DNA from 2 places in the Nocardioides sp. NPDC087217 genome. Region 1 is predicted to be linked to the other one. Evidence: riboswitches for the same ligand, from Rfam matches in the RefSeq annotation. Region 1 holds a riboswitch; the other holds the start of a gene.
What was found. Region 1 has a riboswitch for cyclic di-AMP ahead of ACIO3S_RS23305 (NlpC/P60 family protein). Riboswitches for the same ligand answer to the same signal wherever they lie in the genome.
Positions count from the first base shown of each region.

Region 2: another riboswitch for cyclic di-AMP. It lies ahead of ACIO3S_RS01380 (C40 family peptidase); the one in region 1 lies ahead of ACIO3S_RS23305 (NlpC/P60 family protein).

Region 1 is NZ_JBIUZB010000006.1:87,158-95,788, forward strand. Features, by position in the region: gene ACIO3S_RS23285 (hypothetical protein) at 1-817, shown strand, start outside; gene ACIO3S_RS23290 (APC family permease) at 798-2,714, opposite strand; gene ACIO3S_RS23295 (NYN domain-containing protein) at 2,797-4,062, opposite strand; gene ACIO3S_RS23300 (hypothetical protein) at 4,186-4,368, shown strand; cyclic di-AMP (ydaO/yuaA leader) riboswitch at 4,465-4,669, shown strand; gene ACIO3S_RS23305 (NlpC/P60 family protein) at 4,687-5,673, shown strand; gene ACIO3S_RS23310 (hypothetical protein) at 5,711-6,913, shown strand; gene ACIO3S_RS23315 (M48 family metallopeptidase) at 6,910-8,157, shown strand; gene ACIO3S_RS23320 (AMP-dependent synthetase/ligase) at 8,246-8,631, opposite strand, start outside.
Region 2 is NZ_JBIUZB010000001.1:262,550-271,180, forward strand. Features, by position in the region: gene ftsX (permease-like cell division protein FtsX) at 1-23, opposite strand, end outside; gene ftsE (cell division ATP-binding protein FtsE) at 108-797, opposite strand; gene ACIO3S_RS01365 (hypothetical protein) at 872-1,495, shown strand; gene ACIO3S_RS01370 (alpha/beta fold hydrolase) at 1,703-2,404, opposite strand; gene prfB (peptide chain release factor 2) at 2,409-3,527, opposite strand; gene ACIO3S_RS01380 (C40 family peptidase) at 3,651-4,466, opposite strand; cyclic di-AMP (ydaO/yuaA leader) riboswitch at 4,472-4,645, opposite strand; gene ACIO3S_RS01385 (response regulator transcription factor) at 4,859-5,539, opposite strand; gene ligD (non-homologous end-joining DNA ligase) at 5,554-6,471, opposite strand; gene ACIO3S_RS01395 (DNA ligase) at 6,471-7,439, opposite strand; gene ACIO3S_RS01400 (hypothetical protein) at 7,492-8,073, opposite strand; gene ACIO3S_RS01405 (Ku protein) at 8,292-8,631, shown strand, end outside.

The sequences.
Region 1 (8,631 bases):
CGAGGCCCAGGCGGCGATGCTCGTCCGTGCGATCGCCCACAGCGGCCACATCGAGCGGCTCGGCGACTTCCTCGACCGGTGGTCGTGGGCGCAGCCGTCCGCCGACACCACGCGGAAGCTTCTCCACTGGGTGCTCACCCCGGAGGGCGCGGACCGCGCGCCGATGGGATCCGCCGTCGTGGAGGGTGTCGCCGGATATCTGGCCGACGGGCACGGCAGGACGCTGGGGGAGGACCTTCGCCGGCAGGCCGCGACCCTGGTCAGGCTCCGCCCGGCCGAGGAGATCGTGGGTCTGCTCGGCCACGTACCCTCCCGGGTCGGGAGGCGGGGCCGCTCGGCCGTCGCCGCCGACGTCGGCTGGAGGCTGGCCGAGGACCTGCTCGTCTACCCGGCGCCGACCGAGGAGACGTACGTCGCCTGGTACGCCGAGTGCCTCGCCGCCCTCGAGGCGGCCGGCTTCGCCGACGCGGTGCGTACGTCCTGGCACCATCTCGCCGACGAGGCGATCAACCGCCGTGGCGCCGGGCCGACGATCGCCGAGACCGCCCACCAGCTCCGGCGCAAGGAGCTCGCCGGCACGGCCGACCGGCTGCTGATCCGCTATCTCGACCAGGCGCAGAGCGTCACCCCCACCGACATCGTCGGCATCACCACGCGGCTGCGCCTGCACCGCTATCCGGAGGCGAGTCGCGCCGGGGTCCTGCGCCGCTCGGTGGGGCGGTGGCAGGACCGGGCCCGGGTCGATGCCGTCGTGGAGGCCCTGGTCGCGGCCGGCCAGGAGGAGGAGGCCGAGTGGGTCAGGTCCGGGTCGTCGTGAGCCGGGTCTGCCTGAGGTAGCGGCGCCCGGCACCGACGAGGAGGACGAACGCGCCCGAGGCGACGATCATCACCAGGGCGCGCAGGCTCCACACGCTCCACACGGAGTCGTCGTCGATCCGGTGGCGCACGGCGCTCAGCAGCGTCAGCGCGACCAGGTACAGCGCGAGCACGACGAACGGACGGTTCGCCGGGTCGCGTGAGACCAGGCGCGCGCCGTGGTTCTTCGCGTCGTACCAGCCCAGGCCGGGGACCCGGAGGTGATGGAGCCAGGGGAGCACGAGCAGGACGAGCGATCCCCAGCCGATCACCGCGACGCCCTTCCACACCCGGTCCCACGCGGACTCGTTGACGACCAGCGCGATGACGACGAAGGCCGCGTACGCCGCGAACGGGAGGAGCCGCTGGGCACCCGTCCCGAGCAGGTCGGAGCGCACGGCCAGGACGACGCAGGTGACCGCGTACAGGATCAGGATCGGGATGGTGTTGAGCACGGCCAGGGTCTGCCAGTCGCCGCCCACCGCGACCAGGACGACCAGCGCGAGCGCCAGGTTCACGAGCAGGATCAGCCAGAAGGAGTCGCCGGTGCGGCCGGGGAGCCGTGATGCCCGCGGCTCGTGCAGGCCGCTGGGGACGTACCTCTCCGCGCTCAGTGCGTAGACCTCGCGACTGAGGGCGTAGGTGAACACGATGCCGGACCCGATCGGGGCCAGGATCGCGGCGATCCGGACCAGCACGACCAGCCAGTCGAGCGGCGCCCCGGCCAGCGTGGCCGCGTCGGTCAGGCGTGCGTAGGAGGTGCCGTGCTCGGCCCCGGAGCCGGCCATGTGCTCGGCGTAGACCAGCTGGAGGGAGGAGTAGAGCAGGAATGAGCCGACGACCGTGCCGTAGACCGCCCAGCGCACCCGCCTGGCCGCCTCGCGACGGCCACCACGGACCTCGCCGGTCACGTCCAGGGGAGCCTGGAAGCCGATGTAGGCGTAGATCACGCCGCTGGTGATCAGCGCGCTGAGCACGCCGGTCGTGGTGGGCCCGGCCGCGGCTCCCGGAGCCGTCGGCCGGCCCGGGGCCGCGAGCGCCAGGAACACCACGAAGATCACCGGGATGGCGATCTTGAGCAGCGTCAGGGCCGCGTTCGTACGCAGGACGAGCCGTCGGGGCAGCAGGACGAAGGCGATGATCGCGGCGGTCACCAGCACCGCCAGGGTCGATCCGATCCCGGTGAGCCCGCCGTCGCCGGCCAGGGCGGGGACGATCTCGGCCAGCCCGTTGACGGCCGCGGCCGCCTGGGCGGCCGGGTTGATGGCGTACGAGATCCACAGCGACGCGGCGAGGATGATCACCACCAGCGGCCCGAAGGCGTCGTGTGGATGGAACAGCAGCCCGCCGGTGCGCTGGGAGATGAGCCCGAACTCGACCATCACGACCGCGATGGTGAGCATGAGCAGGCCGCCGGCGGCCCAGCCGAGGAGCGCGGCCTCGCCCAGGCTCTCGTGGAGGGTGGGAACGGCCAGGAGCCAGCCCGATCCGATCACGCCGCCCGCGGCGAGACCGACGACCTCGACGAGGCTCAGCTTGTCGGCCTGATCGGCGGGTCGCTCGTCCCTCTCGTCCTTCGCGGGCTCATCGGTGGCCACTGGCGTGACGGGCGTGACCGGCGCGACGGGCTCGGTGGGTTGCGGAGCGGGAGCGGCGGGGACCTGCGCGCGTCGCATCGCCTCGAACGCGATCGCGGTCATCAGGCCCCCGATGGCCGCGACCCAGAAGCTCGACTCGTGCAGCAGCTCGCGGAATCCCGGCGACTTGAGGGCATTGAGCTGGACGCTGCCGTAGATGGACATCACGAATCCCGCGGCGCACAGGATCATCCTGGCGATCGCGCTGAGGGTGTGCCGCACGCGCTGGTCTCCCACTCCCGATGATTCGAACGTCGGGAGAACCTATCGAATCAGGGCGGTGTGGCGCAGGAAGCCTGCTGGATCAACCAAGCAGGGGCGAGAGCGAGGAGAGCGGGACGGTGCGGGCGCCGGCGCGGCGTACGTCCTTGACGACCTCGGCGTCGTCGGTGGCGACCAGGATGACGCGGCCGGCGGGTTCGGCGTCGACGAGGTCACGGATGACGTCGTCGGCGATGACGCCCTCGGGGGAGAAGAGGACCTTGACGCCGCGAGGAGGCACCGCGGTGGGGCGTACGGATGCGGAGTGGGCGTCGAAGACGACGGTCGTCTCGGCACCGGTGCGGGCGGCGATCGGCGCGATCGCCCGCAGCAGCCGCAGCCGCTGGGCATCGAGCGCCGAGTCGGGCCACAGCGCCTTGGAGACGTTGTAGCCGTCGACGATCAGCCGGACCCGCGGCATCGCGAGGAACTGCTCGAGGTGGGCGCTGCTGGTGACCCCGGCACCGGCGGCGGCGTCAGCCGAGGCCAGCTCGGCCTCCACCCGCTCGCCCGGGGTGCCGGTGACCGGCGGCAGCGCCAGCTCGCGACGCAGGCCCCCGGCGGCGTCGAGCAGTGTGTCGAGCAGGAACCGGGCGCGCAGCGAGGCGTCCTCGCGGTCCGTCTTGGACGTACGCCGCTCGGCAGCGGCCTCGCGTTCCAGCTTGTCGATCTGGCTGCGGAGCTGTCGCAGCTGGCGGTCACGTGCGGCGAGCTCGTCCTCGGCGCGGGCGAGCGCCGTGCGGGCCTCGGTCAGGGCCTCGTCCAGGCCGGTGCCGGCCTCGCGCGCGGCAGCCCGGGCCTCGCCGAGCTTGCGTCGCAGGGCGGTGTTGTCGGCCTTGAGGTCGTCGAGGCGGGCCTTGCGGTCGGCACGCACCTCGCGGAGCTCGTCCTCGGCCGCGGCGAGCTTGCCGCGCAGCCGGGCCACCTCGGCGTCGACCACCGGCACCGCGGCGGCCTCCAGCCGGTCCAGAGCCTCCTTGAGCGAGACCTCCCAGCCGTCGGGGCGGATGAGCCAGACGACCGCGGCCGCCTCGGCCGGATCCTCGGGGAGGACCACGTCGTCGGCGGAGCCCTCGGAGACGTACGCCGGTCGCAGCTGGCTGCCGACCTTCTCCCGGACCTCGTCGTCGCTCTCGAGCACCGAGGCGATCATCGCGCCGCCGGCCTTGGCCCGCCGGGCGGGCGCGAAGTCGGCGATCCGCTTGAGCGCGGGCGGCAGGCGCACCACGTCGGGAAGCACCCCGGCCGTGAGCGCGACGATGCGCCCCCGGACCGTGTCGGGGAGCGTCGCGTACGCGGAGACCTCCATGTTCCAAGTGTAGGGACCCGGTCCGCGATCGCCGCCTCGAATACCGTGCTGCGATGGTGGTGACACGCCGGACGCAACCGGACGAAAGCAAAAATGTCGGTGCTCGGTGAGACCGTCACTCACATGACGACGAGAATCGACTGTGACACCTGCCTCGTGCGCGGTTTGGCGTGCCACGACTGCGTGGTCACCGTGCTTCTGGGGCCACCGCCGGAGCTGACCATCGAGGACGACGAGCGCCGGGCGCTCGACGTGCTGGCCGAAGGTGGACTGGTCCCGCCGCTGCGCATGGTGGAAGGGATGTAGCCGAACTTTTGGGCGTGGGTGGTTGGCAGGTGGGGGATGCCGTCGGCTAGTGTGCGCAGGAACTTGGCGCTCGTGGAAGTGGGTCAACCGGCCCACGCGAGTGTCGCGCTTAGTCCAGGCCCGCTTCGGGGCGGGCCAGGAGCCGGGGAACCACACCGGTCGTACGCCGCGAACACGGAGTGCGATCACCTGGGGTGCATCCGCCGCAAGGGCGATCTGGGAGACCAGATCGAGGAGCGGTGGTAAGGCAGGTCGTGCCTGAACCCGTCAGCTCACCCGGTAGGCGTCAACGACTACACACAAGGAGACCGTCCGCTCGTGACACGCGACCGGAAGCGACTCATTGCCGGAGCAGCCGGCATCGCCGCCATCGGAGTCGCCGGGATCATTCCCGCAGCGACCCCCGCCCAGGCAGACCCTGACATCGACGACGTTCGCAAGAAGGTCGACAAGCTCTACACCCAGGCCGAGGCGGCCAACGAGGACTACAGCAACGCCAAGCTGCGGCTGCAGGACCTCAAGGACCAGCTCGAGGACCTCAACTCCGACGAGAAGCGTCAGAGCAAGGAGCTCGACAAGATCCGCGCCGAGCTCCGTGACTCCGTGCTGCGGCAGTTCGAGGGCTCCGACGTCTCTGCCGTCGGCCAGGTGATCACCTCCGAGGACCCGCAGGAGTTCCTCGCCGGTCTCTCCACCGTCTCGTCCTACAACGCGCTGCAGGCCGACCTGCTCGCTCGGTACAACACCGAGGCGGAGGCCCTCCAGGTTCGCCGCGAGGCCACCGAGGACGCCAAGTCCCAGGTGGCCAAGATCAAGACGACCATGCAGCAGAAGAAGAGCGAGATCGACAAGAAGTACGAGGCGGCCCAGGCCGAGCTCGACGAGCTGGAGGCCGATGAGCTGGAGGAGTTCCAGTCCACCGACACCAGCATCCCCTCCAACCTGCCGCCGCCCTCGGGTCGCGCCAAGGTGGCCGTCGACTACGCCCTCGCCCAGGTCGGCGACGCCTACGTCTACGGCGCCACCGGCACCGAGTCGTGGGACTGCTCCGGCCTCACCATGGGTGCCTGGGGCCAGGCCGGCGTCTCGCTCCCGCACTCCTCCTCGGCGCAGTACAGCAGCGGACCCCAGGTCTCGCGCGACCAGCTCGCCCCTGGCGACCTGGTCTTCTACTACAGCCCGATCAGCCACGTCGGCATCTACATCGGCAACGGCATGATCGTGCACGCGTCCAACCCGAGCACCGGTGTGAAGGTCTCCCCGATGGACGAGATGCCCTACACGGGCGCCGTCCGCCCGGGCTGAGTTGACCCAGCACCCCGAAGAGGCCGATCGTTCGCAGGTGCGAACGGTCGGCTCTCTTCTTTCTCGCCCGGCCCTGATCGGGGCCGCGCTGGTCCTGGTGATGCTGCTCGCCGGGTTCGTCGGCTGGCGGCTCACCGGCGGGGGCGAGTACGTCGCCCCGACCCCGAGCAGCGCGCCGGTCGTGCGCGCCGACACCGGAGGTGCCCGGGCCTCGCTGGATGCCCTGGTCGACGGCGTACGCGACGGGGCGGAGCCCGAGGGAGAGGACGCCGCCTCGGTGGCGGTGCGCAACGCCCGTGCCATCGGCCTCGGGGACGTCACCGCGAGGTACGTCGCCGAGTCGGGCAACGTGGAGCCGGACGGCTCCTGGACGGCCGACGTCGAGATGTCGTGGCGCAGCCCCGGCGATCCGGCGCTGACCGAGGAGCTGAAGGTCGGCTTCGACGCCGAGGGTGCGATCACCGGTTTCTCGGCGGCCCAGGGCACGCGGCTGCCGCTGTGGCTCAGCGGCCCGGTCGAGGTGCGCCGCACCGGCTCCACCCTCGTGGTCGCCCAGGCCTCGGCCGAGGTCGCCGACCGCTACGCAGAGCTGGCCACCGCTGCTGTCGCCGGGGTCCGCAAGGTGATCCCCTGGAAGGACCCGCGCCTGGTCCTCGAGGTGCCCGCGAACGGCCTCGACTCCGCGCTCGGCGCGCAGCCGGGGACCTACGCCGCCGTCGCGGCGGTGACCGCGACCGTCGACGGGTCCACGAAGGCCGGGACCCCGCTGCACGTGTGGGTCAACCAGGGTGTCATCGGCGACCTCGACGCCCCCGGCGCCCAGATCGTCATCACCCATGAGGCCACCCACGCGGCCACCGACGCCGCGACCAACACCCGCCGGCCGATGTGGCTGGTCGAGGGCTTCGCCGACTACGTCGCGCTCCGCGACACCAAGCTGCCGCTGTCCGAGACCGCCGGCCAGATCCTCGCTCAGGTCCGCGAGAACGGCGCCCCCGACCACCTCCCGGGCAAGGCCGAGTTCAACACCCGCTCGGAGCACTTCGGCGCCGAGTACGAAGCCGCCTGGCTCGCCTGCGAGGTGCTCGCCGAGGCCGGTGGCGAGCAGGCCCTGGTCGACCTCTACGAGGAGACCGGTCGCGGCATCGGCCTGGAGAAGGCGCTGCAGGCCGGCTTCGGCTTCGGGGAGGACGAGCTGACCGCCCGCTGGCGGACCCATCTGTCACACTCGGCTCGATGAGTGGGGCGGAAGTGAGTGCGACGCGACGTACGTCCTGGGTGGTTCTCGTCCTCGGGGCGGTGGCGTTCGTGGTGCTCGCCTGGGCGTTGATCCCGTGGCATCCCTACCCGGGCGGCGCGCTCGACCTGCCCGACGAGCGTGACGTGTTCACGCCCGAGGAGCTCGAGCGGATGCTGGCCTACTCCGGCACCGCCCGCTGGATCAGCCGGGCCTCGCTCCTCGTCTCTCTGATCGTCGCCTGCGTGCTCGGGTTCACCTCGCTCGGCCGGCGTCTGGTGGCGCGGCTGCCTGGACCATGGCTGCTCCGGGTGGTGCTGGCGGTCGCCGCGGTCACGTTCCTCGGCTGGATCGCGACGCTGCCGTTCGGAGTGGCCATCCACCGGCTGCAGATGCGCTACGGGCTCTCCCGGCAGGCGTGGGGACCCTGGCTGGGCGACTCGCTGCTGAACCAGGTCGTCGGCATCGTGACCACCTCCGTGGCACTGCTCGCCCTCTTCGCCTGCATCCGCCTCGGCCGGCGTTGGTGGCCCGCGGTCGCCGCCGCCCTGGTCGCTGCTCTGGTGGTGGTCGGCTCGTTCATCTATCCGGTCGTCATCGAGCCGCTGTTCAACGACTTCGAGTCGCTGCCGCGCGGCCAGTTCCGGACCGAGGTGATGGCGATCGCCGAGCGTGAGGGCGTCGAGCTCGACGACGTCCTGGTGGTCGATGCCTCCCGGCGTACGACCTCGCTCAATGCGTACGTCACCGGCTTCGGCTCCACCCGCCGCGTCGTCCTCTACGACAACCTCGTCGACTCCCAACGGGGCGCCGCCGCGCGCGGGGCGGTCCTCTCCGTCGTCGCCCACGAGCTCGCCCACGCCAAGCACGACGACGTCCTGGTCGGCACGGTCATCGGCGCCGCCGGCGCGGTCGCCGGCGTCGGCCTGCTCGGCCTGCTGCTGTCCTACCGGCGCCAGGACGAGTACGCCACCCCCGAAGCAGTCCCGATGCTGATGGCGGTCTTCGCGCTCGCGAGCGTCCTGGCGATGCCGATCCAGAACGGCCTCAGCCGACACGTCGAGGCCCGCGCCGACGTCGAGGCGCTCCATGCCACCGGCGACCTGGAGTCGTTCACCCGGCTGCAGCACGACCTAGGTGCCCGCTCGCTCTCCGACCCGTCACCGCAGGCCTGGTCGCAGTGGTGGTTCGGCTCCCACCCGACGACGCTGCAGCGGATTGCTATTGCTCATCGGGTTCTCGACTGAAAATAGGCCGAGTCGGCGCATCTTGACGCCTCACTCGCTTCGCTTCGCTCCAAGGCGTCAAGATGCGCCGACTCGGCGGCACGAGCAACTACTTTGCGTAGAGCGCCTCGACCTCGTGGCTGAACTCGCGCATGACGACGTTGCGCTTGAGCTTGAGGCTGGGGGTGAGCTGGCCACCCTCCTCGGTCCAGGATTCGGGGATGATCACGAACTTGCGGATCGACTCGGCCTTGGAGACCGCCTTGTTGGCGTCGTCGACGGCGCTCTGGATGACGGCACGTAGGTCCTCGTCCTCGACGAGGTCCTCGATGTTGCCGGACTTGCCGTTGGCCTCGGCCCAGGTGGGCAGTGCCTCGGGGTCGATGGTGACGATCGCGCCGATGAACGGCTGACCGTCGCCGACGACGATGCACTGGTCGACGAGCACGTGGGCGCGCAGGCGGTCCTCGAGGACGGCCGGGGCGACGTTCTTGC
Region 2 (8,631 bases), on a different contig from region 1:
GTGAATACATAGCGCAGCTGCATGGCGGGTCGAGGAACCTTTTCTGGGTTGTGGGACCTGGTCGAGAATCAGGGTCAGCTCAGAGCTGAAGCCTCAGAACTGGCGCCTCAGAATTGGGCACCGTAGCCGCCCTGGACCTGGTCGCGTACGAGGTGGCCGTGCTCGAGCTCGATGACGCGCTTGCGCATCTGGTCGACCATCTGGACGTCGTGGGTCGCCATCACGATCGTGGTGCCGGACCGGTTGATGCGGTCGAGCAGGCGCATGATGCCGACGGTGTTGCCGGGGTCGAGGTTTCCGGTCGGCTCGTCGGCGATCAGGATCATCGGCCGGTTGATGAACGCGCGGGCGACGGCCACACGCTGCTGCTCACCACCGGAGAGCTCGTCGGGCATCCGGTCGCCCTTGCCGTCGAGGCCGACCAGCTCGAGCGTCTCCGGGACGCGCTCCCGGATCTCGCGGTTGGAGTGACCGGTCACCTGCATCGCGAAGGCGACGTTCTCGGCGACGTTCTTGTTGGCCAGGAGGCGGAAGTCCTGGAAGATCGTGCCGACCTGGCGGCGCAGCCGCGGCACCTTCCAGCCGGCGAGCCGGTTGATCTCCTTGCCGGCGACGTAGACCCGGCCGGTGGTCGGGCGCTGCTCGCGCAGCATCAGCTTGAGCGCCGTCGACTTCCCCGAGCCGGATTGGCCCACGAGGAAGACGAACTCCCCCTTCTGGATGTCGATCGAAAGGCTGTTGAGGGCGGGGCGCGCCTGCCCTGGGTAGGCCTTGCTGACCTTCTCGAAGCGGATCACCGCACCGAGGGTAGTGCAACGGTGGTGGGCTCAGCACTTCGGCTCTGAGATACCTGCCCCTGTACTCTGACGGCGTGCGCTCTACAGTCCGGATCCTCATCGGTGCCGTAGTCCTCACCGTGATCGCGGTCGGGGTCGGCGTACTCACCCTGAAAGACGACGAGCCCGAGGTCGCCGAGGTGAAGGGCGATCTCAGCACCGCGGACACCACCACGATGCAGGTACGCCGCGGCGCGTTCTGCGACCGCGTCCCGACCGAGGACGCGACCGAGGCCCTCGGCGGCGCCGCCGCCGAGAAGAAGGCCTACGGCGACGGCGACCAGACCGCCATCTCGGGTGAGGTCAACGACGTCGCGCAGGAGTACGGCTGCATCTGGACCGGGCCGGAAGGCTCGGCCACCTCGGCCCGGGCCTGGGTCTTCGCACCGCCGGTCACCCTGGACTGGGCCACGCAGATGACCAAGAGCGTGCCCAAGGGCTGCAAGGCCGCGTCGACCCCTGCGTACGGGAAGCCGTCGGTCGCCCTCACCTGCACCGACGCGAAGAAGCAGACGAAGGTGGTCCACCGCGGCCTCTTCGGCGACGCCTGGCTCTCCTGCGAGCTCACCGGCAAGGCCGGCGAGGCGCCCGCGACGGTTCAGAAGCGCGCCTCCCGCTGGTGCCTGGTGACCCTCACCGCGGCCGCCGCTGACGCCTGAGGTTCTCGATCGAGACCCGGTCCCGGCGCGTCGTTTGCACCAACCCAAAGTCGAGTGCTTTAATCGACTTAGTCGCTCGGGCCGGGTAGGCACCTCACCGGGCGGCGCGCGCCGCCGCGGGCACTGAGTCAGAGCAGAGCCGGCTGGCGAGAGCGGGTGGGGTCCTTAGGGATGGGGATCCCACCCGCGACGCGGGACGCCTCAGATTCAGGACCGCGACGCGAGCCAGGCCAGGACGGTGTCGGCGAACTCGGCGGGCTGGTTGCGGTGCACGAAGTGACCGACGTCGAAGTGGACGAGGTCCGCCTGCGGGATCCGCTGGGCGACCTTCTCCAGGTCCGACTGCGGGATGTGGCTGTTGCCGCCACCGGCCACGAGCAGGGTCGGCATGGGCAGCAGCTCGAGCTGTTCCCACATCCACGCGTCGTACATCGTCGCCTCGACCAGCAGAGACGCGATGCACTCCCAGTCGTGGGGCATCGGCCGTGCCGGGCGCCCGGGCGACCTGCGCTGGCGCGGCGCGGGTGGCACCACGTCCTCGATGATCAGCCGGGAGACCAGGTCGGGCCGGTGCATCGCGACCAGGAGGGCGACGTTGCCGCCGGTCGAGTGCCCGACGACCACGGCGCCCGAGATCCCGAGCGCGTCCATCGCCACGATGACGTCGTCGGCGATGAGCCGGTGGGAGTACTCCGAGGCCCAGTCCGAGTCCCCGTGTCCACGCATGTCGAAGGCATGCACCCGGTGGGCGTCCGCGAACGGCGGCACCACACCCTGCCACCGTTTCGCACTGCCACCGAGCTCGTGCAACAGCACCATCGGCACCCCGTCCTCAGGGCCGTAGGCGTCATAGACGTACGCCGCGCCGCGGCCCGGGAGTGGAAGCCTGGTGCGCGTCAGCGCAACCATCGGGTCAGTTCTGTTCGGCCTTCTCGGCGCCGCGGCGCCACCGGATGCCGGCCTCGAGGAACCCGTCGATGTCGCCATCGAAGACAGCCTGCGGGTTGCCCGTCTCGTAGGTCGTACGCAGGTCCTTGACGATCTGGTAGGGGTTGAGCACGTAGTTGCGCATCTGGTCGCCCCACGAGGCGGCGACGTCACCCTTGAGATCCTTGAGATGGGCCTCCTCCTCGGCCTTCTTCAGCGCGAGGAGCTTGGCCTTGAGGACGATCATCGCGGCGGCCTTGTTCTGCAGCTGCGACTTCTCGTTCTGGCAGGAGACCACGGTGCCTGTCGGGATGTGGGTCAGCCGGACCGCGGAGTCGGTGGTGTTGACCGACTGGCCACCCGGCCCCGAGGAGCGGTAGACGTCGACCTTGATCTCGTTCTCGTCGAGCTCGATCTCGTCGGTCTGCTCCAGCACGGGCACGACCTCGACCGCGGCGAAGGAGGTCTGGCGACGGCCCTGGTTGTCGAAGGGGCTGATCCGCACCAGGCGGTGGGTGCCGGCCTCGACGGAGAGGGTGCCGTAGGCGTAGGGGGCGTGGATCGCGAAGGTGGCGGACTTGAGCCCGGCCTCCTCGGCGTAGGAGGTGTCGAAGACCTCGACCGGGTACTTGTTGCGCTCGGCCCAGCGGACGTACATCCGCATCAGCATCTCGGCGAAGTCGGCGGCGTCGACGCCACCGGCGCCGGAGCGGATCGTCACCAGGGCCTCGCGGGAGTCGTACTCCCCCGAGAGCAGGGTGCGGATCTCCAGGCTCTCGACGGCCTTCTTCACCCGGCCCAGCTCGGCCTCGGACTCGGCGAGCGAGTCCGCGTCGCCCTCCTCCTGGGCCATCTCGACCATCAGGCCGAGGTCCTCGATGCGGGTGCGGAGCTCGGTGAACTTGTTGAGCTCGCCCTGCAGCAGGGAGAGGCGTCCGGTGACGCGGGTGGCGTTGTCCTGATCGTCCCAGAGGTCGGGCGCGGCGACCTGCTCGCCGAGGTCGGCGATCTCCTTGCGCATCGCGTCCAGGTCCAGCACCTGGCCGATGGTCTGCATCGTTGCCTGGAGCTGCTTGATCTCGGTGTCGAATTCGGGGCCTGCCACGTCTTACAGGTTACTTGACGCGTGGTGCGCCGCTCGATTCGCCGACCCCGCAAATATGCGCTCGCCCTCCGGTGGGGGAACCGGAGGGCGAGCGCCAGGGGGATATATGGGTCCCGAGAAGCCTCAGGCCTGGTGGGTCGAGCCGGCGAACCAGCCGTCCCAGGCAGCCTCTTCACGAACGGAGGCGCCCGGCTTGGGGGCGTGCAGCATGATCGCCTGACCATTCTCCCAGCGCAGGAAGATACCCACGTGGTAGACGGGGCTGCCCCAGAACATCAGGTCTCCGCGCTGGATCTGGTCGTTCGGGATCGTCGGCAGTGCAGCGGCCTGGTCCCGCGAGACCCGGGGAAGCTCGATGCCGGCGGCGCTGAAGGCGTACTGCGTCAGGCCGGAGCAGTCGAACGAGCTCGGACCGGTGGCACCCCAGACGTACGGGTCGCCGATCTGCTCCGAGGCGACGCTGATCGCCCGCTCGATCTTGCCCTCCTGGCTCGCGGCGAAGGCCTTCGCCTCAGCCTCGGCCTTCTTCTTCGCCTCCGCGGCCTTCTTGGCGGCGATCGCTGCCTTGCGCTTCGCCTCGGCGGCCTTGCGGGCTGCCTCGGCCTTGCGCTCCTGCACCTCGACAGCCCTCTCGAGCTGCTTGATGTCGGTGAGCATCGCCGTGGGGGTGGCCGAGGCCTCCAGAGTCGGAGCCTCCACCACCTTGGCCGGCTCGACGGTCGACTCGACGGAGGTGGTCTCGTGGGAGGCCGGCGCGGCGTTGGCGGCGGGGACTGCCACCAGGGCACCGGCGGCGATGCCGCTGGCGAGGGTGATGCGGCCGACGAGCTTGCCGTGGCCACTGACGGATCCTGCGATCGTCCGGGCGATCGAGACGTTCGGCGACCGGAACGGGCGGGGCGCGCCTCGATGGGCAGGATGAGATACGGACTTGGACATGCGTGAGTTCCTTCCCACGCCTGCGAGGTGAGCTGTCGGGTTCGGGCTAGAAGGTTGCCCGGCCATCGTTGCGATGGCTTCACCCCAAGCGACCGTCCGAGTTAGTCGCGTGGAACTTGGGTCCCCCGCTCCTGTCCCATACGTACTGCTGAGTGTGAGGGTAAAGGGGGTTCAGTAGTAGGGGCCGGCGTCCGGAGGGACAGGATTCGGCGTGTACCGGGGCCGGTCGTGCGTTCTGCACGGCTCATCCAAGGTGACACGCGATCTGGAACGGATCCAATCCCGAATGGCCGAATCTGAAGCACAATCGGCGTGTTCACGCGTGACTTTGCCGTCGTTTGTGAAACATCTCACGCACTGAACACGCATATGACACCGTGTCGAACTTGCGTTTACTCCGCTGCTTCGAGACGGAAACCGACGCCGCGGACGGCGACGACCTTCTCCTGCACACCGGCCGCCTCGAGCTTCTGGCGCAGGCGTCCAACCGTGACGTCGAGCGTCTTGGTCGAGCCGTACCAGTTCTCGTCCCAGACCTCGGCCATCAGCCGGTCGCGGGAGACGACCTTGTCGCGGGAGGCGGCCAGGACGGCCAGCAGCGCGAACTCCTTGCCGGTCAGGGTCACCTCGCGCTCGCCGGCGTAGACCCGGTGGGCGGCCACGTCGATGCGCAGGGCGTCGTCGTCGGCGCCGGGCTCGACCGGGCCCGAGCGGCGCAGGAGGGCGCGGACCCGCGCCTGGAGGACGGCCAGCGCGAACGGCTTGGCCAGGTAGTCGTCGGCACCGGCGTCGAGCCCGACGACCAGGTCGATCTCGGCGTCACGGGCGGTGAGGATCATGATCCCGCCCTCGTAGCCGTTGTCGCGAGCGGCCTTGCAGACCTCGAGCCCGTCCATGTCCGGAAGGCCCAGGTCGAGCAGCACCAGCTCGGCGTCGTACGGAGGTGCCAGCAACTCCAGCGCCTTCTTGCCGGAATCGACCCAGGTGACGTCATAGCCCTCACGCTGGAGCGTGCGCACCAGGGGAGCAGCGATGTCCTCTTGGTCTTCTACGACAAGCACGGAGTTCGACATGAAGAGAACAATAGTTACAGCCCCGTAGGGCTTGTGAAGAGATCCCCCCTTTCAGATAAGCGCGTGATCACATTGTTAGGTCCGAGCTGGTCGATACCGAGCGGATCCTCGGCCCCTTCGGCGACCTCGTCCCAGGTCACCGGGGCCGCGACCGTGGGGATCCCCTTGCCCCGCAGCGAGTAGGGACAGATCGTCGTCTTCGATCCCGAGTTCTGCGACCAGTCCAGGAAAACCTTGCCTGACCTGCGGCTCTTGGTCATCGTCGCGGTCACCTTGCTCGGGTGGGCCTTCTGGAGGTCCTCGGCGATCTCCTTGGCCAGCGCCGTGGCGACGTCCGGCTCGACAGGCTCGGGCAGGGCGGCGTACAGGTGCACGCCCTTGCTCCCGCTGAGCACCGGCGTCGCGGCAAGGTCACGGGCGGCCAGCGCCTCGCGCACCAGCAGCGCGACCTCGCAGCACTCCTGCAGACCGGCCGGCTCACCGGGGTCGAGGTCGATCACGATCCGGTTCGCGCCTGCCGGGGTGCCGTCGCTGCCGACCGTCCACTGGTGGACGTGCAGCTCCAGCGCGGAGAGGTTCGCGGCCCAGGTGAGGGCGGCGAGGCTGTCGAGGATCGGAAAGGTGAGTGTTCCCTCCCTGTGGTCGGCGGTTCGGGATCCCGTTGTCGGAACGATGACCGTACGGACCCAGCTGGGCGTGCCGGCCGGTGCGTTCTTCTCGAAGAAGGACATGTCGCCGACGCCGTGCGGCCAGCGGATCCTCGTCACGGCACGGTCCTGGAGCTGCGGCAGGAGCGCCGGCGCGACCTGGGCGTAGTAGTTGAGCACCTCGCCCTTCGTCATGCCCGTACGTGGATAGAGCACCTTGCTGAGGCTGGTCAGGGTCAGGACCCGGCCGTCGACCTCGACGCGTACCTCTTCTCGTTCGACCATCACAGATCCTTCGGCTCGATGTCCTCGCGGATGCCGATGAAGCTCGGCTGCCGCAGCCGGCCCTTGTAGCTCGCCGACGCGACAGCAGTGCCGTGGGTCTCCACCTCGACGACCAGGAGCGGCTCGACCCAGTGGGTGCCCCGAGCGTCCAGCGACGGCACTCCCCCGTCCGGATCGACGTCGGGTCCGGCGAAGGGGCTCCGGCTGGCCTCGCGCAGCAGCTCCCCGAGCCGTTGGGCGCGTTTGCCGGTGATGCCGCTGCCGACCCGCCCACGGTAGATCAGCCCCTCGGGCGTCGGCTGCCCGACGAGCAGCGCGCCGAGTCGTTCGGTGCCGCCCTCGGTGCCCACCTCAGGCCGCCAGCCGCCGACCACCAGCGAGGCCCGGTAGCGGTGGGCCAGCTTGATCCAGTCCTTGCTCCGCTCCCCCGGCCGGTAGCGGCTGCCGCGCCGCTTCGACACGATCCCCTCCAGCCCCTGCGCCCGCGTCACCTCGTGGAGCATCCGGCCGTCGTCGTACGTCGCCGGCACCTGCCACGAGCCCAGATCGCCATCGGCATGGACCGCCTCGAGGATCTTGCGGCGCTCGGCCCAGGGCTCCTCGATGAGCAGCCGCCCGTCGAGACGGAGAAGATCGAAGACCATGTACGTCGCGGGGATCCGCTCCGCGAACCTCGCGGCGCGGCCGACATCGCGGTTGTGCATCCGATCCATCAGCACCCGGAAGTCGGGCAACCCGGCATCGTTGAGCGCGATCACCTCACCGTCGACGACGATGTCGCGCGTCGGCCCGGTCGCGATCTCGGGCCAGGCGGGGGTGGCGTCGTTGTCGTTGCGTGTGGTCAGGCGGGTCCGCGTACGTCCTTCCGGGCTGTCACCGAGGAGCCGGATGCCGTCCCACTTGACCTCATGGACCCACTCCTCCCCCGGCGGAACGTGGGCGCCAGGAGTGGCGAGCATGGGACGCATGCGTCCATCTTGCCTCCCCGCAGGCGGTGCCCCCGGCAGATCGGCACGATCCTCACGGCCAGTCGACGTCCACCCGGCACGCCTTCGAGGCATGCGGAAGCGTCAGGACCGCTCGGTAGTCCCACCCTTCGGTGGTCAGCTCCAGACGGACCAGATCGTCACCGGATCCTCGAACCAGAACGGCCTCCATCCGGCTCGGCACGTACTCCCCGCCCTCGACGAACCCCTCCGACTCGACCCGCCACCCCAACGCCTCGATGCGATCCACCAGGAGCGCGAACTCCGAACGCGCGACCTTTCCTGGTCCGTCCTTCGCGGCGACGGGGTCATAGGGGCCCTGCCAGTAGATGCCTGCGTTCGGTTGATCGGCCGTCTGGCTCGAGTCGTCATAGAGGCAACCAACGACCCCGGCATCCAGGTTGAGGGTGGTGCCCGGCGGGCCCTGGATCGCCATCACCTCGTCCGACCACGGCTCCAGGTCCTTCATCACCTGCTGCTCCACGACCGGGTCGACCGAGTACACCCTCGGAGCGATCACCCAGGAGATCGCGAGCGCGATCCCGACCGTCATGGCGACGAAGACGAGGACCGACCCGATGCCGATGAGCCAGATGGTCCGAGCACGGAGCTCCACGGGCGGTCTCCTTCTTCAAGCCGACGCTGAACGCGAGAGGCGACTTTCGCACACATGTGCCGAAGTGACGGCGTCATCGGGAAACGACAGGTCAGATTCAGGCATGTGCACGGTTCTTGCAGAGCGGCGTCACGGCTCTGTCGCGGGCGAATGGGGTACCGGTATCGGAGGATCCGACAGATACTGGGGACGTTGTTGCCGTTGCGGAGGGAGTCACCATGCGTGCGATCTGGAAGGGCGCAGTGTCGTTCGGGCTGGTCAGCGTGCCCGTGAAGCTCTATTCGGCGACGGAGTCCCACGACGTCTCCTTCCGTCAGGTGCACCAGTCCGACGGTGGCCGGATCCGCTATCAGCGGATCTGTTCGATCGACGGCGAGGAAGTGCCCTACTCCGAGATCGCGAAGGGCTACGAGACCGAGGACGGCGAGATGGTCGTGCTCACCGACGACGACTTCGCCAACCTGCCGACCACCTCCTCGCGTGAGATCGCAGTGGAGAAGTTCGTGCCGAGCGACCAGATCGACCCGATGCTCTTCGAGAAGAGTTACTACCTGGAGC